Regions from separate parts of the Pseudomonas sp. URMO17WK12:I7 genome, predicted to be linked through region 1. Evidence: riboswitches for the same ligand, from Rfam matches in the RefSeq annotation. Region 1 holds a riboswitch; each other region holds the start of a gene.
The links. Region 1 has a riboswitch for cobalamin ahead of H040_RS00170 (TonB-dependent receptor). Riboswitches for the same ligand answer to the same signal wherever they lie in the genome.
Positions count from the first base shown of each region.

Region 2: another riboswitch for cobalamin. It lies ahead of cobO (cob(I)yrinic acid a,c-diamide adenosyltransferase); the one in region 1 lies ahead of H040_RS00170 (TonB-dependent receptor).
Region 3: another riboswitch for cobalamin. It lies ahead of H040_RS24355 (CbtB domain-containing protein); the one in region 1 lies ahead of H040_RS00170 (TonB-dependent receptor).

Region 1 is NZ_QLTL01000001.1:27,366-35,166, forward strand. It holds gene H040_RS00130 (LysR family transcriptional regulator) at 1-505, opposite strand, end outside; gene H040_RS00135 (MarR family winged helix-turn-helix transcriptional regulator) at 558-1,064, opposite strand; gene H040_RS00140 (alpha/beta fold hydrolase) at 1,163-2,002, shown strand; gene H040_RS00145 (MFS transporter) at 1,995-3,176, shown strand; gene thpR (RNA 2',3'-cyclic phosphodiesterase) at 3,228-3,773, opposite strand; gene lpxO (lipid A hydroxylase LpxO) at 3,931-4,830, shown strand; gene H040_RS00160 (carboxymuconolactone decarboxylase family protein) at 4,924-5,268, shown strand; gene H040_RS00165 (GNAT family N-acetyltransferase) at 5,347-5,916, shown strand; cobalamin riboswitch at 5,951-6,155, shown strand; gene H040_RS00170 (TonB-dependent receptor) at 6,266-7,801, shown strand, end outside.
Region 2 is NZ_QLTL01000009.1:196,832-204,632, forward strand. It holds gene H040_RS14480 (cobyric acid synthase) at 1-894, opposite strand, end outside; gene cobD (threonine-phosphate decarboxylase CobD) at 891-1,883, opposite strand; gene cbiB (adenosylcobinamide-phosphate synthase CbiB) at 1,876-2,784, opposite strand; gene bluB (5,6-dimethylbenzimidazole synthase) at 2,781-3,431, opposite strand; gene H040_RS14500 (cobyrinate a,c-diamide synthase) at 3,428-4,723, opposite strand; gene cobO (cob(I)yrinic acid a,c-diamide adenosyltransferase) at 4,720-5,331, opposite strand; cobalamin riboswitch at 5,451-5,672, opposite strand; gene H040_RS14510 (hypothetical protein) at 5,839-6,417, shown strand; gene H040_RS14515 (tartrate dehydrogenase) at 6,420-7,478, opposite strand; gene H040_RS14520 (LysR family transcriptional regulator) at 7,603-7,801, shown strand, end outside.
Region 3 is NZ_QLTL01000022.1:23,005-30,805, reverse strand. It holds gene H040_RS24380 (response regulator transcription factor) at 1-123, opposite strand, end outside; gene H040_RS24375 (DUF1272 domain-containing protein) at 339-581, opposite strand; gene cobM (precorrin-4 C(11)-methyltransferase) at 643-1,395, opposite strand; gene H040_RS24365 (cobalamin biosynthesis protein) at 1,426-1,818, opposite strand; gene H040_RS24360 (CbtA family protein) at 1,836-2,528, opposite strand; gene H040_RS24355 (CbtB domain-containing protein) at 2,536-2,721, opposite strand; cobalamin riboswitch at 2,823-3,046, opposite strand; gene H040_RS24350 (helix-turn-helix transcriptional regulator) at 3,535-4,383, shown strand; gene H040_RS24345 (aspartate aminotransferase family protein) at 4,469-5,863, shown strand; gene H040_RS24340 (peptidase U32 family protein) at 5,975-7,801, opposite strand, start outside.

The DNA of each region.
Region 1 (7,801 bases):
AATCATCGTTGATCACCGCCTGCCATTGCAGCTCGGGGTGCATCTGGTGATAGCCGGGTCCAAAACCGATGGCGATATCAATTTCACCCGAAATCAGCCGGTCCACCGGGAGGTCACGGCTCAGGCGATCCAAATGCAGCGACGTGTTGCCATGGGTGCGAGACAGCACCGCCAGGGCCTGGGGCAGGAATGACAGTTCAAAATATTCCGGGGCACAAAGCCTCCAGATTTTACGCACGGCTTGCAGCGACACCGTGCTGTCGTCTTCTGCGCAGCGGTTTACGGATTCGACCACCACCCGCAGATAGGGCGCGATCTTCTCAGCCTTGGTGGTCGGCTGAAGCACGCCCTGGGAAGAAGAAAACAACGTGTCGTCAAAGCACCCGCGCAGTCGCTTGAGGCAATAACTGACCGTGGGCTGGCTGACACTCATCAGCTCGGCAGTGCGCTTGGCGCTGCGCAGCTCCAGCAAGTTGAGAAACACCACGATGTCCTGCAGGTCCAACTGCTTGAGGTAGTTGCTGTGAAGCATGGAAATTCCTCCTGAATATTCCAGTTCAGGGTGCCGGTGCCCCCTCGCCGGGCAGATGCGCGAGTAACTGCTTCAGCAGTTGTGCAAAAACTGCTCGCTGCTGTGCATCCAATGGGGCCAACACCAACTCTTGAATCTCGGTATGTGTAAGGACGGCCCTCTCGATCAATGCCCTCCCCCCGGCGGTCAGTGCAACCTGGTAACTGCGCTTGTCGTGGCTGTCGGCAACACGCTCGACCATCCCGGCGCTTTCCAGCCGAGCCAGCCGGTTGGTCATGGCCCCCGACGTGATGAGCAACGAACGATACAGTTCAGTTGGCGTCAAGCGGTACGGCGCCCCTGATCGACGCAGCGTTGCCAGCACATCGAACTCACCTTCCTTGAATCCGTACTGTGCCAGCGCTTCGGCACGCATGCGTTCCAGGTGTTTCTGAATGCGCACCATACGCCCGAATACCTCCATGGAGGTGACATCCACTGAGGGCATGGCCTGAGCCCATTGTGCCACCACGAAATCCACATGGTCATTCATCGCTTCCCTCGATCGTGCAAATTATCAACGTTAACCCGTACACATTCCTGAACCTTGACGCCTTTAAACTATCTTAACGTTAAGCTATCTTGACGGGCATGTGGCTGAAGGATCAGGAGATACACATGGCATTTTTCACACACGGACAGCATCGACATTACTATTACGACGCAGGCGCCGGCAGCCCGGTTTTGCTATTGCATGGCCTCGGCAACAGCGGGCGGGCCTGGATACCTCAAGTTGGCGCGCTGCTTGGCCTCGGCCATCGCGTCATCGTATCCGACCTACTGGGCCACGGCGCGTCCAGTGAAGCGCCCGAAGGTATCACAGCCCATACCCAGGCACTGGAAATGCTGGCACTGCTCGATCACTTGGGGCTCGACAGCACGCACTTGATCGGCCTGTCACTGGGCGGGATGGTGGCACTCGAAATGGCCTGCCATGCTCCGCAAGCGGTGCAGAAGCTGGTCGTCGCCGGTACGTTCGTCAACATGAACACTGCACATCGGCAGGGCATGCTCGATGACTGGGCCGCAGGCCTGCAACAGACGGATGGATGCCTGAAGCGATTCAAGTCAACCTGGCCGGCGTTGGTCGGTGCTGATTTCGCAGACTCTGCCCGCGGCCAGCGGCTCTACCAGGCTTGGCACGCCCAAGCCGCTCAATTGTCCGCGCAAGACCAGATCCGCTGGTGCAATGGCATGAAGCACTTCGACGTCAGCAACCAGTTGCCGCTTATCCAAGCCGCGACACTGGTACTCGCAGCCGAACGAGACTGCATAAGCCCACGCTCGGAAGCCGAGGAAATCAGCCTTCGTATCGCTCACGCCCGACAGGTAACCCTGGCGGGCGACGGCCATGTGTTCAACATCTCCCACGCCCACGCCTTCAACCAGGCGATAGGTGCCTTCCTGCAGGAGCGACCTCACGATGCGTAATCTGCCAAGCAAAGCATGCGTCGGCGTGTTGGCCGTCCTGATCGGATTGAACCTGCGCCCCATCATGGCCGCCATCGGCCCATTGCTGGGAACACTGCAACATGAATTGGGCCTGAGCAACGCCGAAGGCGGCCTGCTGACCACCCTGCCGGTAATGATGATGGGCCTGTTTGCGCTCTCCGGCCCATGGCTGCTGCGCCTTGTCGGCGAAGTCAACGGGGTGGCGTTGGGTATCACGCTGATTGCCATTAGTTGCGCCGCGAGGGCCTATGTAACATCGGGTTCGGCGCTGATCGCCACAGCGGCCCTGGGAGGTGTCGGCATTGCAGTGATCCAGGCATTGATGCCCGCGTTCATCAAGCGCAGTCACCCCGATAGCACGGGCATGCTGATGGGGTTGTTCACCACGGGCATCATGGGCGGCGCAGCTCTGGCTGCCGCCTTTGCGGCCCCTGGCGCGGCCCTGATGGGTTGGCAACTGACCTTGGGAGTGGCGGCTTTGCCGGCATTGCTCGGATTGTTCGCCTGGTTGTTCGCCGTCGGTCGCCACCCCGTCAGCCGCAGCGATGCCCGTTTGCCATACAGAAACGGGCGAGCCTGGTTGCTGTTGTTGTTCTTCGGTCTTGGCACCGGGGCCTACACGCTGGTGCTTGCCTGGCTTGCGCCGTTCTATGTCGAGTTGGGTTGGGCTGCCGCCGATGCCGGCTACCTGTTGGGGGCACTTACCATTACGGAAGTCATCGCCGGCCTGCTGGTATCAGCCCTCATTCAACGCTACCCCGACCGCAGGCAGCCGCTGACGGTGGTGATAATCCTGCTACTTGCGGGCTTGGCATGCTTGATGACCGCTCCGCTGCAGCTCGCGATAGTGGCCACTTTGTGCCTGGGGCTGGGCATCGGTGCACTTTTCCCCCTGTCGCTCATCGTCACCCTCGACCACGCCGACTCACCAGCGCAAGCCGGTTCACTCCTGGCATTCGTACAAGGGGGTGGCTACCTGATTGCCGCCACCGTACCGCTGATGGCCGGTGTAGTGCGCGACAACCTCAGTTCCTTGCACTGGGCTTGGGGAATCATGGTCATTGGCACCTTGCTGCTGCTGGGTTTGTCCGCCCTGCTGCGCCCAACAACCAGGCATTCGCCAGCATGCGCCCCGCAGAGCACGAACAGGTAAGTGCCAGTGGCCTGCTACTGTTTGTTTCGGGGCCAAGGGTGCCTGTGGCAGTCAGCCTGCCAAAGGCCACTGCGCCAGCGGCCAGTAACGGCCTTTGCGCGACTCGTACAGGGTGAAGTGCCTGGCGCTGAAATGGAAATCAGGCGCCACGGCCGCCTCCGGGGCCTGGCCGTGAAAGTCCCGTGACAAGGTGAGGTGCGGGCGGTATTCACGGGCCTGCTCCTCGAACCCCAGCGGCAACAGCGCCTGCTGCAGGCCATAGACCAACTGGCGCAAGGCAGCCGGCGTTTCCTGTGGTTCCAGCACCAGCACATTGGCCCGCGGCCAGGTTTTCAGCTGATCCAGCAGCAAACGCAACGGCGCGCCCGGCCGCGCCAGGTTGTCCACGGCCGCGCACACTGCAGGCACCCGGGCCACATCCACATCACCCAGAAACAGCAAGGTCAGGTGGAAGTTTTCGCTCGGCACCGGCTTGCCGCTGCGCAGGCCCAGGCCGCGTCGCCACTGGCTTATCCCACGGCGTTGGGCATCGCTGACAGGCAAGGCGAAGAACAACCTTTTGAAGGGGGTGCCACTCGGGCGAATGTCCTGAACCATGTGAACTCCATCACGTGAAACGTTTGCGCACACTCACGCGCCTTACACCAATGTCGACCCGCATCAACGTAACAATAAGTACAAACTGCCCCCATGATTGTTTATGCTGGCGAGCTTATGCCATGGCGCATGGCCATTTTTCGACAAGTAACCGTCCATGAAAATTGCACTCGTACTGATCTTCGTCCTCTCGATCGCCTATGTTCACCTGCGCGGTCGGGTGCGCCACAAGCTGACCCGTCAGCTGGGCGACCACTCCAGCTTCCTGGCCCCGGTCAACAGCTTCCTGTACCTGTTCTCCAAGCACCCGGCCAAGCCTTACCTGCCGGTGGAAGCCTTCCCCGAGCTGCAGCCGCTCAAGGACAACTGGCAGGAGATCCGTGCCGAAGCCCAGCAGCTGCTGCACGTGGGTGAGATCAAGAAGTCCGATAATTATGACGACGTCGGTTTCAATTCGTTCTTCAAGACCGGCTGGAAGCGCTTCTACCTGAAGTGGTACGGCGAAAGCCACCCGTCGGCGATGACCCTGTGCCCGCGCACCACCGAGCTGCTGCAAGGCATCGGCACGGTCAAGGCGGCGATGTTCGCCACCCTGCCACCGGGGGCCAAGCTGGTCCGTCACCGTGACCCGTATGCAGGGTCGTACCGCTTCCACCTTGGCCTGGACACGCCGAACGATGACGGTTGCTACATCGATGTGGACGGCGAGAAGTACTCCTGGCGCGATGGCGAGGGCGTGGTCTTCGACGAGACCTACATCCACTACGCCGCCAACACCACCGAGCACAACCGCATCATCCTGTTCTGCGATATCGAGCGCCCGTTGAAGTACCGCTGGGCCACCGCGTTCAACCGCTGGTTCAGCCGCAACGTCATGGCAGCCGCCGCAGCGCCCAACGACGCGGGCGACAAGACCGGCGGCATCAACCGCCTGTTCACCCGCATCTACAAGATCCGCGAGCGTGGCAAGGCGCTGAAGAAGCGTAACCGCATGCGCTACTACCTGGAAAAGTGGCTGGTGGTCGCCGCCTTGGTACTGGTGTTCGTCTACATCTGATGCCCTTCGCGCAACCTGTCGCCGGCAACCGGCGACAGGCGCAAATTCGACTAGCCTGAAAGCTCCTCCCGCAACCTTGCCAAGGTGAAGACGATGAGCATGATGGACTGGGACGCCTACCGTAAGCAGTTGATGGCCGGCATCGGCGATCTCAAGCAGTTGTCCCCCGACACCGTCGCCGGCTACATGACCGCCAGCGGTGCAGGTGCCAAGACCAACCACCTGGACGCCAAGACCCGCGAACTGATCTCCCTGGCCGTGGCCGTCACAACCCGTTGCGACGGCTGCATCGCCGTGCACTCGCAACAAGCCGTCAAGCACGGCGCCACCCGCGAGGAAATCGCCGAGGCCCTGGGTGTGGCCGTGGCGATGAATGCCGGGGCCGCGCTGGTCTACTCGGCGCGCGCCATGGACGCAGTGGGCAAGGCCAACGGCTGAAGCCAACCGGCGTCGCCGCCCTTGCGCGACGGCGCCGCGCCACCCAGACTTGGCGGCCTAGCCATTGCAGGAACCGCCATGATCCACATCCGCCCCATGACGCCCGACGACTTCGAGCGTTTCTGGCCGACTTTCCAGGCCATCGTCCAGGCCCGCGAGACCTACGCCTTCGACCCCACGCTGACCATCGAGCAGGCACGCCAGCTGTGGCTGCAACTGCCGCTGCGCACACGGGTGGCCGAAGAGGATGGCGAACTGCTCGGCTCCTACTACCTCAAGGCCAATGCCGCAGGGCCTGGCGCGCATGTCGGCAACTGCGGCTACATGGTCTGCGAGGGCGCCCGCGGCCGTGGCGTGGCCCGACTGATGTGCGAGCACTCGCAGAAGCTGGCGCGCCAGGAGGGCTTCCTGGCGTTGCAGTTCAATTCGGTGGTGGCGAGCAACGAAGTGGCTGTGGCGCTGTGGACCAAGCTGGGCTTCGAGACCGTTGGCCGCCTGCCCAAAGCCTATCGCCATGCCCGCCTGGGGCTGGTCGACTGCCTGGTGATGTACAAGTGGCTGGCCGATGAGCCGGTGGTGGAAAAGCCAGCACTGCTGATCGGGCGCAAGAACATCGAGGCACGGGTGTCGCGCCGCCGCGGGCGCTAGCACGCGCATTTGACGTGCTGGCCATTCGATGGTCAGATGCGCGCCAGTTTCAGGTGTCCTGCGCCGCCGAGCGCAGGGTGAAACGGGAAGCCGGTGCGTCGTGGTCCACGACAAGTCCGGCGCTGCCCCCGCAACGGTAAGCGAGCGATGCCTTCGACACACCACTGTGCGCCAGCATGGGAAGGTGAAGGCCTCACGACCCTCGCAAGCCCGGAGACCGGCCTGAAGCGTCACTTGGCAACCCGCGGTGGGCGGGCGCAGGCCGGTATCCGCGTGTGCGCCTGCATGCGTGGTGTGCCTTTGCGTGTTTTCCACCGGGATCCGTTCATTCCTGCAGCAGTGGAACGACATGTCCCGATTCATCAAGCTTCACCCTCTGGCGGCCTGCCTGGCCGTTACCCTGCCAGCCCTGGCCGACGAACCTGTACTGAACCTCCCCTCCACGGCCATCACCGATACCCGTGACCCACAGCATGTCGACCTGGCCACGCCGACCGAGGCCGGTTCACGGCTGCATCTCAGCGCCTTGGAAACCCCGGCCAGCACCAGCAGCATCACTGCCGAACAGATCGAGCAACGCAATAACCTCACCGTGCAGGACGCCGTGACTCGCTCACCCGGCATCAGCTTCATCGGCAACCCGGGTGATGGCGGCACTGGCCTGTCGGCACGCGGCTTCACTGGCCACGGTTCGGTGATGACCCTGTTCGACGGCGCGCGCCTGTACACCGGGGCCGGCACCCAGACGTTCCCGGTCGACCCGTGGATGGTGGAACAGATCGACGTAATCCGCGGCCCTGCTTCGGTTCTGTATGGCGAAGGCGCCACAGGCGCAGTGATCAACGTGATCCCGAAGAAACCGTTCGTTGGCGACATCCACAACCGCCTGCGCCTGGGCTACGGTTCCTGGGACCGCCAGCAGTTGGGGCTGGACAGCGGCGGCAGCCTCAGCGAGCGCCTGAGCTACCGCCTGACCCTGAACCAGCAGGCCGGCAACGGCTGGGTTGACCGCACCGACTCACGCAGCCTGGCGCTCAGTGCCGCACTGCGCTTCGATGCCAGTGACGACCTCAGTTTCACCCTGGCTCACGAACGCGGTGACGACCAGCCGGCCAACTACTACGGCACGCCGCTGATCGACGGCCAGTACCGCAGCAGCCTGCGCAAGAAGAACTACAACATCCACAACGACGTGCAGCGCTACCACGACGAGTGGACCCGCTTCACCACCGACTGGACGCTCAACGACCACATCAGCGCCAGCAACCAGCTCTACTACATCAAGAGCCGCCGCCACTGGCGCAACGCCGAAAACTACAGCTGGGATGCCGATCGCCAGCAGCTGGAGCGCCAGAGCTACCTGGAGATCAAGCACAACCAGGAGCAGCTCGGCGACCGCCAGGCCTTCACCTTCGACCACCGCCTGTTCGGGCTGGCCAGCAAGACGCTGGTCGGTGTCGAGTACAACAAGGTGCGCTTCAACGTCGACAGCAACCGCCCTTACAACGATGTGGGTGGCGACTACATCGACCCGTGGCAGCCAACCCCGGGCTGGTTCCACAGCGACTCGCCAACCCGCCCGCAGACGCTGTCCACCACCCACACCTTCGCCCTGTTCGCCGAGAACCGCCTGCAGCTCAGCGAGCGCCTGTCGCTGGTGACCGGCGTGCGGCGTGACCAGAACTATATCGACCGCGACAACCTCATCGACGGCAGCCGCGGCGACCGCAGCCTGCAGGGCGGCAACTGGCGCGCAGGGCTGGTGTTTGCGGTCACCGACAACCTGTCGCTGTATGGCCAGTACTCCACCAGCGAGGACGGCGTGGACAACCTGGTCAGCCTCAGCCCGACGCAGATGCACTACGACCTGACCGAGGCCAAGCAG
Region 2 (7,801 bases), on a different contig from region 1:
GCTCTTCGAGCCGGGCAGGATGATCAGGTCGGCGGGCGGAATCGGCTGGCCCGGGCCGATGAACTGCAGGTCGACCTGCGGGTGCAGGCGCAGCGGGTCGAAATCGGTGTGGTTGCTGATGCGCGGCAGCACCGGGACGATCACCTTGAGCACGCGCTCCTGCTTGGCGCCCTGGCGGATGTCGATGCCATCCTCGGCTTCCAGGTGCAGGTCTGTGACGTAGGGCAGCACGCCCAGCACGGGTTTGCCTGTGCGTTGCTCCAGCCAGTCCAGGCCCGGCTGCAACAGCGCGATGTCGCCGCGAAAACGATTGATGACAAAGCCCTTGACCCGCGCCTGCTCGCTCGGCGAGAGCAGTTCGAGAGTACCGACCAGGTGGGCAAACACCCCGCCGCGGTTGATGTCGGCGACCAGGATCACCGGGCAGTCGACCGCCTCGGCAAAGCCCATGTTGGCGATGTCACCGGCACGCAGATTGATCTCGGCCGGCGAGCCAGCGCCCTCGACCATCACCACCGGGTAGGCCGCTGTGAGGCGCTGGTGCGAGGCCAGCACTGCCTGCATGGCAATCGCCTTGTAGTCGTGATAGGCCACCGCATTCATGCTGGTGACCGCACGACCATGGATGATCACCTGGGCACCGGTGTCGCTGTTGGGCTTGAGCAGCACCGGGTTCATGTCGGTGTGGGGGGCCAGCCGACAAGCCTGGGCCTGCACCGCCTGGGCGCGGCCAATTTCACCGCCGTCGGCGGTCACGGCGCTGTTGAGCGCCATGTTCTGGGGCTTGAACGGCACCACGCCGACGCCCTGGCGCAACAGCCAGCGGCACAGGGCGGTAACCAGTGTGCTCTTGCCGGCATCGGAGGTGGTGCCTTGCACCATGAGGGTGGTCATGCCGTTTCCTTCTGATAATCGGCCAGGGCCCGGGCCAGGCGCTGCTCGTCTGCGGCATTCGCCGGCAAGCCAAGGCGCACGGCGGCAGGCTGCTCGAACAGGCGCACAAGAATGCCGCGGCGGGCGAGAAAGTCATGCAGGTGGGCTGCCTGCGCGCTGCGCACGTACTGGAACAGGTCGCAGCCGCCGCTGGGCGCCAGGCCACAGCCCTGCAACAGTGCTGCCAGGCGTTCACTGGCCAGCGCACAGCGTTCGATCTGCGCTTGATGCGCCGCGTGGTCGGCAAAGCAGGCTTGCGCCAGCACCCGGGTCGGACCACTGACAGTCCAAGGCCCGAGCAACTCGGCAAGGCGCTGCAACAACGAAGGTTCGGCCACTACGCAGCCCAACCGTACGCCGGCCAGGCCAAAGAACTTGCCAAACGAACGCAGCACGATCAGGCCTGGGCGTTCGGCGCAGTCGGTCACGCTGTGCTCGGGGGTGTTGTCCATGAACGCTTCGTCGACCAGCAGCCAGCCGCCGCGCTCGGCCAACCGCGCGTGCCAGGCCAGCAGACGCTCGCGCGATACCCGGCGTCCGGTGGGGTTGTTCGGGTTGACCAGCACCAGCACATCAAGGCTGTCGAGCTCAGCTTCGGCCTGGGTTTCATCCAGTTCGACCACCTCATGCCCGGCGCGACGCCAGGCTTGGGGATGTTCGGCATAACAGGGTGACAGCACGCCGACTCGCCCGGCCGGGCGCAATGTCGGCAGCGCCTGGATCGCCGCCTGCGAACCGGCCACCGGCAGTAGCTGGGTGGCGCGGTAGTAACGCCGCGCCGCGTCTTCGAGGCCGTCGTCGGTCTCTGGCAGCCGGGCCCACGCGTCCAGTGGAATCGGCGGAATCGGATAAGACCACGGCGCGATGCCGCTGGACAGGTCGAGCCAGTCTTCCCGCGCGATCGCGTATTGCCGCACCGCCCGCAACAGGCGGCCACCGTGTTCAAGCATTCAGATAGGCTCCCACGCAGATCAGCAGTACCCACAACCACACACCACGCTGCACCAGGCTCCAGCCGCGCTCGATGGCATCGGCGTCGGCCATCGGCCCGTCACCCAGGCGTGGGCGCTCGTGCAGTTCACCGTGGTACACCGCCGGGCCGCCCAGTTCGACACCCAGCGCCCCGGCCCCCGAGGCCATCACTGGCCCGGCATTGGGGCTGTCCCACAGCGGAGCCTGTTTACGCCAGCAGGCCAGGGCCAGGCGCGTCTTGCCAAGTAGCGCGTAAGTCAACGCCACCAGCCTGGCGGGAATATAGTTCAGCACATCGTCGATGCGTGCCGCGCACCAACCGAAGCGCTCGAAGCGTTCGTTGCGATAACCCCACATGGCGTCCAGGGTGTTGCTAAGGCGGTACAGCACCACCCCCGGCGCCCCGGCCACGACGAACCAGAACAGCGCGGCGAATACCGCATCGCTGCCGTTCTCCAGTACCGATTCGGTGGCTGCGCGAGCGACTGCTGGTTCGTCCAGTTCGCGGGTTTCCCGGCTGACCAGGTAGCCGACGCGGCGCCGCGCCTCTTCCAGATCCCCTTGGCGCAAGGCGTTGGCCACCGGCAGCACATGCTCGCCGAGGCTGCGCAATCCGAGGGCGCAATACAGCGCCAGCACGTCCACCAACCAGCCGACATAGGGCAACCAGGACACTATCAACGCCACCAGGGTCAGTGGTACCACGGCCAGGAACCAGGCGCTCACGCCATGGCTGCGCCAGCCGCGCCCGCTGGCATTCAGGCGACGCTCCAGGCTCGACGCCAGGTTACCGAAGCCCACCAGCGGGTGCCGGCGCTGCGGCTCGCCCAGCAGCGCATCCAGGGCCACACCGGCCACGGTCAGCAAAGCGACGCTCATGGGCGTTCTCCCCATTGGTTCTCGAACAGCATGTCACTCAAGGGGCGTTCCTCGGCCCAGTTTTCCTGTACCAGCATGGGCTGCGCGTAGAACGCGGTGACCGGCCCCAGGCACAGCACCGCCACCGGTTTGGCCCCGGCGGGCATGCCCAGCAAGGCGGCCAGGGCCTGCGGCTCGAACAGCGAGACCCACCCCAGCCCCAGGCCCTCGGCACGGGCGGCCAGCCACAGGTTCTGGATCGCGCAGGCCAGCGAAGCCAGGTCCATCTCCGGCAAGGTGCGGCGGCCGAAGATGTGCGACTCGCGGTTGTCCATCAACGCTGCCACCAGCACTTCAGCGCAGTCGCTGATGCCCTCCACCTTGAGCTTCATGAACGCGTCAGAGCGTTCGCCCAGCGCTTCGGCGGTACGCACCCGCTCTTCTTCGACCAAGGCCTGAATCTGCCCGCGCAGTTCAGGCTCGCTGATGCGGATGAAGCGCCAAGGCTGCATCAGGCCGACACTCGGCGCCTGGTGCGCGGCGGCCAGTAGGCGAGCGAGCAGCTCGGGAGCGACCGTGCCACCGGCAAAGTGGCGCATGTCCCGGCGCTCACCGATGGCGCGGTAGATCGCGGCGCGCTCGGCGGCGCTGTAGGCGTGATCGCTCATGGCCGCAACAGCGCCGCCGCCGCGTCAGGGTTGGACGGGAAGTAGAAGTGCACGTAGGACGCCGTCAGCCTGCCCAGCCGATACACCGCTTCGTTGCCGCGCCCGCCGTTGGGGCTCAGGCCCCGGGCGATCGGTTCCAGCTCGGTGCTGGTCAGCGAGTGATGATAGGTGTGCCCGCGCAGGGTGCCTTCGGGCAGCTCCACGGCCTGCAGCGCCAGGGCCGCCAGGCGCTTCTGCATGGTCGCCTCGCCTGGCAGCAGGCCCAGCAGTTCGGCTCGCTCGCCAGCAACATCCGTCAGCGCATCGAGCAGATACAGCATGCCGCCGCACTCGGCCAGCAACGGCTTGCCTTCGGCGTGATGGGCACGGATCGCTTCGCACATCGGTGCATTGGCAGCCAGTGCGTGATGATGCAGTTCCGGATACCCGCCTGGCAGGTACAGGCTGTCCACTGCTGGCAACTCACGATCATGCAATGGCGAAAAGAATGCCAGCTGTGCGCCCAGATCACGCAGCAGGTCGAGATTGGCGCGATAGGTAAAGGCGAACGCTTCGTCACGTGCCACGCCGATACGCACACCGCTGAGCGACGCGGCGCACGGTTGTGGCGCGGGCGCGACGAAGGCCACCGGCGGCGGCAAGGTAGCGTCGCAGCTGGCGCCGAGGGCTTCGGCGGCAGCGTCAAGGCGGGCATCCAGGTCGTTCAGCTCGCTGGCCTGGACCAATCCCAGATGGCGGCTGGGCAGCTCGATGCCGCGCTCGCGTGACAAGCCCCCATACCAGCGCAGGCCCTCGGTCAGGCTGCCTTCGAGCAGTTGCGCATGGCGCAGGCTGCCGACCCGGTTGGCCAGCACGCCAGCGAACGGCAGGTCGGCCTGATAACGCGCCAGGCCCAAGGCCAGGGCGCCGAAGGTCTGGGCCATGGCCGTGCCATCGATCACCGCCAGCACCGGCACACCGAAGTGGCGGGCCAGATCAGCGCTGGACGGGGTGCCGTCGAACAGGCCCATCACACCCTCGATCAGAATCAGGTCGGCCTCTTGTGCAGCTTGCCACAGCAGCCGACGGCTTTCTTCGGCACCAATCATCCACAGATCGAGCTGGTACACCGGTGCGCCACTGGCCCGCTCAAGGATCATCGGGTCGAGGAAATCAGGGCCGCATTTGAACACCCGGACTTTACGCCCCAAGTTGCGGTGCAGGCGGGCCAGGGCTGCAGTCACAGTCGTCTTGCCCTGGCCAGAGGCAGGTGCTGCGATCAGCACCGCCGGGCAGCTGCGCGCTTCACTCACAGTTCGACGCCCTTCTGCGCGCGGATACCGGCCTGGAAGGCATGTTTGAGCATCCCCATCTCGGTGACGGTGTCGGCCAGTTCGATCATTTCAGGCTTGGCTGCGCGACCGGTGACGATCACGTGCTGCATCGGTGGCCGGGCCTGAATGTCACTCAGCACGTGGTCCAGATCGAGGTAGCCGTGCTTGAGGGCGATGTTCAGCTCGTCGAGCACCACGAACTGCACGCTCGGGTCTTGCAGCAGCTGGCGCGATACCGCCCAGGCAGCTTCGGCGGCAGCGATGTCACGCTGACGGTCCTGGGTCTCCCAGGTGAAGCCCTCGCCCATCACGTGGTAGCGCACCTGCTCGGGGAAACGGCGGAAGAACAGCTCCTCGCCGGTGCTGTTGCGGCCCTTGATGAACTGCACCACGCCGCACTGCATACCATGACCCAGGGCACGAGCGAGCATGCCGAAGGCCGAGCTGCTCTTGCCCTTGCCGTTGCCGGTGAGCACCAGCAGCAGGCCGCATTCATTGGGGGAATTGGCGATGCGCTCGTCGATGACCGCCTTCTTGCGCTGCATGCGCGCCAGGTGGCGTTCGTCGCGGTCGGTGGATTCGCTCATGAAGGGTTCTCCGCAGGCTGACGCCACGTGAACTGCGGCGACAGGTAATAGGCGGGCAGACGGAGAACGCGCAGGAGCCATGGCCGGAGCCACGGTGCACCGCGCATCACCCTCCGTGATGCCGTTGGCAGTTTCAGGCCGGTCTCCGGGCTTGTGAGCGGGCCATTCGGCCCAGGCCTGCGCGCCTTCCCGGGTAGCTGTACCCAGTGGCCCTGCGCGGCCGCTACTCACCTACCGTTGCGGGGGCAGCGCCGGAATCGCGCCATGCTGGCGACCACCGGCTTCCCAGTTTCACCCTGCCCAGTCGGGGCTGGCAGGGCACCTGAAACACGCCGCGAAGGTTAGAGGGTTGCACCGGGAGCGTCAATCGAACGGGGCCTTTTACTTCGGCCGGACTGGCCCGGGTCAGTGGCCGATCCGCCGGCTTGTGCCACACTGAATAAAATGATGTCACATGGCCATCATTTTTCGCTGGACGCGATCATAACGATAACAGGAGAGCTCAGCATGCAAGGCCAGATCATCAATAACCCTCGCCTGGAGTTTCTGCAGCCGGTACTGGAGCGCTGGGTCGACTGCATCGACCGCTTCAACCAGTTCAATGGCGATGCCGAAGCCCCGTACTGGCATGGCAGCGCCGCCAACATCGGCATGCTCGCCGCAGCTGCCTGGCAAGCCGAACGCTCAGCCCTGCCGCAGTTTGCCAGCAAGAAGCAGCGTGACGAGGGCGAACAGGAGGGGCGCTGCGACCTTTCGATCTGCAGCGCCGACGAGGCGCTCTACCTGAGCGTGAGCCAGCGCTGGCCAAAAATCGCCCGGCTGGACATGGCTGCAGCCCTGCAGGAAACCACATCCCTCGCCCGCCACGTGGCCTACCCCAGCCAGCTGAAAGCGGGGGCGCTGTTCATCACCCCCTGGAAGGCAGGCCAGCATGCCAGCCCGGAAGAACTGCAAGACCTGGTCGATGACCTGCAGAAACACACAGCCTGCGCCATCGCCTGGTACTTCCCTTATGCCTATCGCAAGCTGCACAACGAGCTGGGGCAGTATTTCCCGGGGGTGGCGCTGCTGCTGAAGCAGGCCTGAATTCAGCGGTGCAGCAGCGCCAGCACGGCATCGGTCACTGCTCGGGTAGTGGCGTTGCCGCCCAGGTCCGGCGTGTGCAGGCCACTCTCGGTCACCGCTTCGATGGCCGCCATCAGCTCACGCGCAGCAGCGGCTTCACCCAGGTGTTCAAGCATCATTACTGCGGTCCAGAAGGTGGCGATCGGGTTGGCCACGCCCTTGCCGGTGATGTCGAAGGCCGAGCCGTGGATCGGTTCGAACATCGACGGGAATTCGCGGCTCGGGTTGAGGTTGGCGGTGGGCGCGATGCCCAGGCTGCCGGACAACGCGGCGGCAAGGTCCGAAAGGATGTCAGCATGCAGGTTGGTCGCCACCACCACATCCAGCTGCTCGGGCTTGAGCACCATGGTGGTGGTCACGGCGTCCACCAGTTCACGGGTGGTGCGCACATCCGGGTAATCCTTGGCCACCTCGGCGAACACCTCATCCCACAGCACCATGCCGTGGCGCTGGGCGTTGGACTTGGTCACCAGCGTCAGGTGCTTCGCCGGGCGGGTGCGGGCCAGTTCGAAGGCGAAGCGGTGGATGCGCTCCACGCCCACGCGGGTAAACGTCGAGACCTCGGTAGCCACCTCGATGGGCAGGCCTTGGTGTACCCGGCCACCGCTGCCGGAGTATTCGCCTTCGGAGTTCTCGCGCACGATCACCCAGTCGATCGCCTTGCCCTTGGCCAGCGGGCTGCTAACCCCGGGCAGCACACGCGCCGGGCGCACGTTAGCGTACTGGTCAAAGCCCTGGCAGATCGGCAGGCGCAGCCCCCACAGAGACACATGGTCGGGCACCTCCTGGCTGCCCACGGCACCAAAGAAGATGGCGTCGAAGGCCTTGAGCGATTCCAGGCCACCCTCGGGAATGTACTGGCCCTCACGCAGGTAGCGTTCCGAGCCCCAGTCGAAGTGTTCGAAATCCATGGTGAAGGTACCACGCCTGGCAGCCAGGGCCTGCAGCACCTCCACGCCTGCCGCAATCACTTCGACGCCGATGCCGTCACCCGGGATGGCGGCGATCTTGTAGTGGTTCATGTCTCGACTCCCATGCTTGTTGTGGCCCACCAGGCTTGTGCCAGCGGGGATGGGGCGAGTATATGTAGTGAAGTCAGGGCAGCAGTTAACCCTGGATCACATCTTAAGTAACCATGGGTTAATGATGAATCCGACACAGGACCTGGGCTTCTTCCACCTGCTGGCCAAGCAAGGCAGCCTGGCCGCCACAGCTCGCGAACTGGGCGTGACACCACCGGCAGTGAGCAAACGCCTGGCCGCGCTGGAAGCACGCCTGGGCATTCGCCTGGTCAACCGCACCACCCGTTCCATGAGCCTGACTGCAGAGGGCGAGCTGTACTTCG
Region 3 (7,801 bases), on a different contig from region 1:
CTTCTGCGCCACTTCACTGCCATTGTCGACTTCGCCGACGACACGGAAGCGCTCACGCTCAAGCAGTATGCGCAAGGAAAAACGGACGATGGCATGATCATCAACGATCAGCACTGTTGTCATGTCACTAACTCCTGTCGGAATGTGGTCGGCCCCCCGAAGCAATCAGGAGACGTCTGCAAGCTTTTTCTGCTGTGCGGCACGATACGACCATTCCGGATCCTAGGTAATGGCGAGTATAGATATGTTGAACAAGCAAGCCGGTATTGTAGAAATTTCCTACAAAAATGCCGTTACAGGCATCGCCAGAGGCGACGATACCTGTGCTGGGGGGAAGGTCAGGCGCAGGCCGGGTGTGGCTTGAGGACGCGCTGGGTCGAGGCGGGGTTGTTGCTCAAGGCCTGGCCCACCCGTGTTGGGCGGGCCAGCAGCTGGCCACTGCAATTCGGGCAGCGCCCCTGCAAGCGGCTGTGGGCGCAGTGGCGGCAGAAGGTACATTCGAAAGAGCAGATCATCGCATCCGGGCTATCGCCCGGCAGATCGGCATCACAGCATTCACAATTAGGGCGCAGCTCCAGCATGGGTATCCCTCCGGTCTGGTGGAATGTGCAGTCTGCTCCGCCCTTTGTCGCCTTTGCAATGCTACTCGCCGGGGCGGTACAGGTGGGCGTGGCCGGCGCGGTACAACGCCGACTCGGTGAACGGTGCATCGCCGAGCACATGGCCGACGAGGATCAGTGCAGTGCGTCGAAAGCCCTTGCTGGCAACCTGCTCGACGATATCGGCCAGCGTACCGCGCACCCAGTCCTGATCCGGCCAGGTGGCGCGATGAACCACTGCGATCGGGCAGTCGGGACCGTAGTGGGGCAGCAGTTCTTCGACGATGCGTGGCAGGTGCTTGACCCCGAGGTGAATGGCCAGGGTGCTGCCATGGCGGGCAAGGTCGCCGAGCTGTTCGCCTGCGGGCATGGGGGAGCTGTCGCCGTAGCGGGTGAGGATGACCGTCTGTGCCACTTGCGGCAGGGTCAGTTCGCAGCCAAGCAGCGCCGCACTGGCTGCGGTGGCTGTGACCCCGGGGACTATCTGGTAGTCGATGCCCAGTTCGCGCAGGTGGCGGATCTGCTCGCCGATGGCGCCGTACAGGCTGGGGTCGCCACTGTGCACCCGGGCCACGTCCTGGCCCTTGGCATGGGCGGCGCGGATGGCGTCGATGATCTGCTCAAGGTGAAGTTCGGCACTGTTGATGACCGTCCCGGCACGATGGCCTTCGAGCACCGCGGCGGGTACCAGGGAGCCTGCGTAGATGATCACCGGGCACTGGCGGATCAGGCGCTGGCCCTTGACCGTGATCAGTTCCGGATCGCCGGGGCCGGCGCCGATGAAGTAGACCGTCATGGCAAATCCTTGAATAGGTGAAAAATGCGATTATCTGCTGCAGGCCAGTGCCAGGGTAGCGGGGCCGAGCACCTGCCGGGCCACCTTGAGTGTGGCGCGAGCGTGACTGAGGCTGGCCAGGGCCAGTGCCGCGCTCTCGGCCACGCCCCAGCAGCCGCTGTGGGCATAGGCGACAGGGGAGCGGTGACTGAGTTGTGGCTCGAACGCCTGCAGTTGCCCGGCATCGAAAACCAGCAACGGCAGGGCGTGACGTGCGGCGAGTTGTTGCAGGCCTGGCTCATCGGCTTTGCCGGCGATGCTGGCAATGCCGTGAAGCGCTGAGGTGCTCAGGCCATGACGCTGCAGCACTTCCTGCAACAAGGTATCGAGAACCTCCACCGGGCAGCCCCGGCGGCAACCGAAGCCGGCGTACAACGCCGGCAGGGTTGGGTCGATAGCCATCAGGCGTGGCTGGAGCGGCGATACAGCCAGGCGCTGAGCAGGCCCAGGGCCACCCAGAACGCCGCGTTGGTCAGCCAGGAAGCGATCTTGAACTGATTTTCCAGCGCTTGCGGGGCCAGGCTTTCGTGGACCTCCGGCTGTGGCGCGCCGACCACGTGGGGCACTACCAGTAGTACCGCGCCCAGTGCCTTGAGCAACCCATGGCGGGCGAACACCAGCAATGCCAGGCCCAGTGCGGTGGCGGCTGCGGTGCCGATCCACCAGCTCTGGCGCTGACCGAGGTCGGCGGCGGCAGTGCCTGGCAGTTCTGGTGGCAAGCCCAGGGTCGGTGCCAGGCAGAACACGGCAAAGCCGGCCATTCCCCACAGTGCGCCAGTGCTGGTGCGGCTCGGTTCACGCAGGCTGTAGAGGGCGGTGAGGATCAAGGCGAAGCCGACGGCAACCACCAGATTGCCGCCGGTGGTCGACAGGATGCGCTGCCAGCCATCCTCTGGCGACCAGGCTTCTTCGCTGTGGCTGTGGCCGGCGCTGGCTTCTTCGCCGTGGCTGTGGTGCTCGGCTGCGGGGGCGGCCGATTCGTAGGTTTCCGCCTGGAGGATCAGCGGTGCGACCCAGAAGCTTTGCAGCAGGGTCAGCAACAGGGCGGCGAGCAGGCCGCTGAACCCGGCAGTGCGGGCGATACGCTTGATCATGGCAGCCTCAGTGGCAAGGGAAGGCGGCGCTGTGGCGGGTGTCGTGCGCGGCGTTGTGCACGGCTTCGATATGCGAGAAGCCGGCAAAGTAGACCAGGCACAGGCCGAGCAGGCTGGCGCCGACGGCGATGACCATGCGCTGGCTGAGGGATACGGGGGTGGCGATGCTGTGTTTGGCGCTGGTGATGGGCATGACGCGATCCTCTGCTTTGCTTTTTGTAAGGGCATGGGACAGGCGCGGCAGCCCCGGGGGCGAGGCACCCGAGGGAATGCGACAGCGCCCGCCCACCGCGGGGTGTTCATGAACGCCAGGCCGGTCTCCGGGCTTGCGAGGAGGAGCAGGGCTCCTTGAAAAGCATCACCTTCCCATGCCGAACTGCGTGGCACAGTGGTCTGGATGCTTCGCTCGCTTACCGTTGCGGGGGCAGCACCGGATTTGCCCGGCCCTGGCGAGGGCCTGTGACGCACCGATTTCCCGTTTCACCCCCAAGGGGGGCACCTGACGCAAGGCGTAAGGAGAGCATGCGGCGCGAGTGGCGTCAAATGCTATGCATCCAGCAGGGGAGGATGCGTAGGGGCTGATAGGTGCTTGCCGATGGAATTGCAGTGTCTGTGAGAACGAGCGCCGCCCGCGCGGCGCATCGCGGATGAATACGCTCCTACATCTGTTTCGGGCCAGTTATTCCTGCGCCCTTGGCGCGCGTACCCTTGGCGCATGGCTGGAGAAAGGGGTACGGCAACAGCGTCACCTTGGATATTGCAGGGAACAAACAAGCTGGACACCGGTGTATCCCCAGGACTGATTGGCCCGGAATAGATGTAGGAGCGGATTCATCCGCGATGCGCCGCGCGGGCGGCGCTCGATCGGATAGGCGCTGCAAGACCGTCGTTGAAAACCTACCCGCTCCAAGCCAATTTCCCCCCCCTCACCCCGAAGGGTGATGGCCTGTACCACTGCCCCATGCAAGAATTCCAACCACAACAACCCCGGCATGGGATCACGACAATGAGCAAAGACCGGCTGAAATCGCCCGACTGGTATGCGCAGATGGCCCGTGTCGTCGATGCTCAGGGCTCGCCCGGCTTTGTCGAGGCGCTGTTCGCCGCACTCAAGCTGATTGCGCCATGCCAGGCCATCACCGTGTTCCTCTACCCACGCAAAGGGTTGCCCTCGGCGTTGTTCGAAAAGGACGAGGAAGGCCCCTGGCTGCCAGAAGGCAACATCCACAAGTACCTTGAAGGCTACTACCTGCTGTGCCCGTTCTACCGCGCCTGCATGGACGGCATCGCCCCCGGTTGCTACCGCCTCAGCGACGTCGCCCCCGACCACTTCAAGCGCAGCGAGTACTACCTGGCGTTCTACCAGCACGCCCACCTGGAAGACGAGCTCAACTTCATCGTGCCGCTCGACGAACACCTGACCATCGCCGTGGCCCTGGCCAGCACCCGCCGCCTGGACCGTCAGCAGGTCAACGACCTCAAGTGCGTGGCCCCGTGGGTCGTGGCCACCGTACGGCGGCAGTGGAGCCACCTCGACGTCGACGCCATCGGCGGGCGTTTCGAGAGCGCCCTGGGCCGGCAGATCAACGCCGCACTGAACAACTTCGGCTCCTCTTTGCTCACCGAGCGCGAGTGCCGCATCGCCCAGTACCTGCTGCGCGGCCACTCGACCCGTTCCCTGGCCGAGCGCCTGGGCATCAGCGAAGACACGGTCAAGACCCACCGCAAGAATCTGTACACCAAGCTCGATATCGCCAAGCAGTCCGAATTGTTTTCGCTGTTCATCGACTCGCTCGCCCAGGCTCAGGAAGGCCTGAGCAAAGACCCGCTGGAAAGCTACCTGCGAAGGCGCTGAACGCGCCGCTTCACCCCACCCGATTTTTACTGTCAGCGGTCTGGCAGGGACAACTGCACGCCGCGTTTTACCCTGGAGAACAACAATGAACGCACCGTTCCAAGCCAAGCTGCAAGCCCAGCGCGATACCCGTGACTACCAGGCCGGCGACGCCGCCCACCACATCCACGCCTTCCTCGACCAGAAGGCGCTGAACGCCGAAGGCCCGCGCGTGATCGTCGGTGGCGAGCGCCTGCACCTGTGGGACAGCGACGGCAAGCGCTACCTCGACGGCATGTCGGGCCTGTGGTGCACCCAGCTCGGCTACGGCCGCAAGGACCTGACTGCCGCCGCCGCCACGCAGATGGACCAGCTGGCCTACTACAACATGTTCTTCCACACCACCCACCCGGCGGTGATCGAACTGTCCGAGCTGTTGTTCAGCCTGCTGCCAGGCCACTACAGCCATGCCATCTACACCAACTCCGGCTCCGAGGCCAACGAGGTGCTGATCCGCACCGTGCGCCGCTATTGGCAGGTGGTTGGCCAGCCGAGCAAGAAGATCATGATCGGCCGCTGGAACGGCTACCACGGCTCGACCCTCGCAGCCACTGCGCTGGGCGGCATGAAATTCATGCATGAGATGGGCGGCATGATCCCGGATGTGGCGCACATCGACGAACCCTACTGGTACGCCGCAGGCGGTGACCTGACCCCGGCCGAGTTCGGTCGCCGTTGCGCCCTGCAGCTGGAAGAGAAGATCCTTGAACTGGGTGCCGAGAACGTCGCCGGCTTTATCGCCGAGCCGTTCCAGGGCGCGGGTGGCATGATTTTCCCGCCAGAAAGCTACTGGCCGGAAATCCAGCGCATCTGCCGCCAGTACGACGTGCTGCTGTGTGCCGACGAAGTGATCGGTGGTTTTGGCCGCACTGGCGAGTGGTTCGCCCATGAATACTTCGGCTTCGAGCCGGACACCCTGTCGATCGCCAAGGGCCTGACCTCAGGTTACGTGCCGATGGGCGGCCTGGTGCTGAGCAAGCGCATCGCCGAGGCACTGGTCGAGCGGGGCGGGGTGTTTGCCCACGGCCTGACCTATTCCGGGCACCCGGTAGCGGCAGCGGTGGCCATCGCCAACCTCAAGGCGCTGCGCGATGAAGGCATCGTGCGCCAGGTCAAGGAAGACACCGGCCCGTACTTGCAGCGCATCCTGCGCGAAGTGTTCGCCAACCACCCACTGATTGGCCAGGTGCAAGGCGCCGGCCTGGTGGCGGCACTGCAGTTTGCCGAAGACAAGGGCAGCCGCAAACGCTATGCAAATGAAAACGACCTGGCCTGGCAGTGCCGCACTTATGGCTTCGAGGAAGGGGTGATCATTCGTTCGACCCTGGGGCGGATGATCATGGCGCCGGCCTTGGTGGCCAACCACAGCGAATTGGATGAGCTGGTGGAGAAAACCCGCATTGCGGTGGACCGTACCGCGCGCGGGTTGGGGATTCTCTGAGACAAAAAACGGGGCCGCTGAGCGGCCCTTTCGCGGCTGAAGCCGCTCCTACAGGTATTGCGCCGTCTGTAGGAGCGGCTTTAGCCGCGAATGGGCCTCACGGACTGAACATCAGTGCGGGGCGCGGGGAATGGTCTTGAGCAGATCTTCCGGGCTGATATGGCCAACCACCTGGGCCACCGCGCTACCTGGCGTCGGCAGGTCGATGATGTGGTTTTTCATCTTGCCGATCACATGCATCTCGCACGGCTTGCAGTCGAACTTCAGGGTCAGCACTTCATCGCCCTGAATCAACTGCATCGGCGCCACCTTGGTACGTACGCCGGTCACGCCCTTGGCCTGCTTGGGGCACAGGTTGAACGAGAAGCGCAGGCAGTGCTTGGTGATCATCACCGGCACTTCGCCGTGCTCCTCGTGGGCTTCGTACGCCGCGTCGATCAGCTGCACGCCATGGCGGTGGTAGAAGTCGCGCGCCTTCTGGTTGTAGACGTTGGCCAGGAACGACAGGTGCGACTCCGGGTACACCGGTGCTGGCGTGGTCTCGGCCTTGCGCGCACCGCGCGGGTGAGCCTGCACACGGGCTGCGGTCAGCGCGTCGATGGCTTCACGGCGCAGGGCCTTGAGCTGCGAGTTGGGGATGAAGAACGCCTGCGGCGCATCCAGCTCGATGCTGTTGGCGTGGTAGATCGTGGTGCCCAGCTGGCCGAGCAGGTCATGCAACTGGTCCAGTGCCTGCTGTGGCTTGTTGGCGACGCCGAACGGGCCGTCCAGGGCCACCTGCACGCTGACGCCTTCCTCACTGCTCACCGTCAGCATCAGGCGCTGTTCGCGCAGCACCGCATGCCATTCCACGCCGACCCGGCGCTCGGCCGAAGTGCGCAGCAGGGCCTGCTGCCAGTTATGGTCGAGGTTGCGCGACAGCGGGTGGTTCGGCCGCAGCTTGTGCAGGCCTTCCGGCATTTCGTTGGGTTCGACGCGGTAGCGATAGCGCTTCTGGCCGTCTTCCTCGAACTCGCCACGCGGCTCGGCGATGTTGGCGCGGAAACCCACCACCTCACGCTTGACCAGCACGTTGAGGCCGTCGCCATTGGTCAGCGGCACTTCGGTGACCACCTGCAGGTCGCGCTTGCCGACTTTCTCCACAACGCCGACCGCAAGGCCGGTGAAGGTCGGCGAGTCGAAGGCGCCAATGTCGACCTTTCGGTCGGTGACGAAATAGTCGGTGCTGCCACGGTGGAAGGTCTTGTCCGGGTCGGGCAGGAAGAAGTGCTCGGTACGGCCGCTGGAGGCGCGGGCCAGTTCCGGGCGGCCTTCGAGGATGGCGTCCAGCTCCTTGCGGTAGTGGGCGGTGATGTTCTTCACATAGCCCATGTCCTTGTAGCGGCCTTCGATCTTGAACGAGCGCACGCCGGCATCGACCAGGTCGGCCAGGTTGGCGGTCTGGTTGTTGTCCTTCATCGACAGCAAGTGCTTCTCGAACGCCACCACGCGGCCCTGGTCGTCTTTCAGGGTATACGGTAGGCGGCAGGCCTGGGAGCAGTCACCGCGGTTGGCACTGCGCCCGGTCTGGGCGTGGGAGATATTGCACTGGCCGGAGAAGGCCACGCACAGCGCACCGTGGATGAAGAACTCGATGGCCGCGTCGGTTTGGCTGGCGATGGTGCGGATCTGCTGCAGGTTCAGCTCGCGCGCCAGTACCAGTTGGGAGAAGCCGGCCTGGTCGAGGAACTTGGCCCGTTCCAGGGTGCGGATATCGGTCTGGGTGCTGGCATGCAGCTCGATCGGCGGGATATCCAGCTCCATCACCCCCAGGTCCTGCACGATCAGCGCGTCGACGCCGGCGTCGTAGAGCTGGTGGATCAGCTTGCGCGCCGGTTCCAGCTCGTTGTCGTGGAGGATGGTGTTGATGGTGGTGAACACGCGTGCATGGTAGCGCCG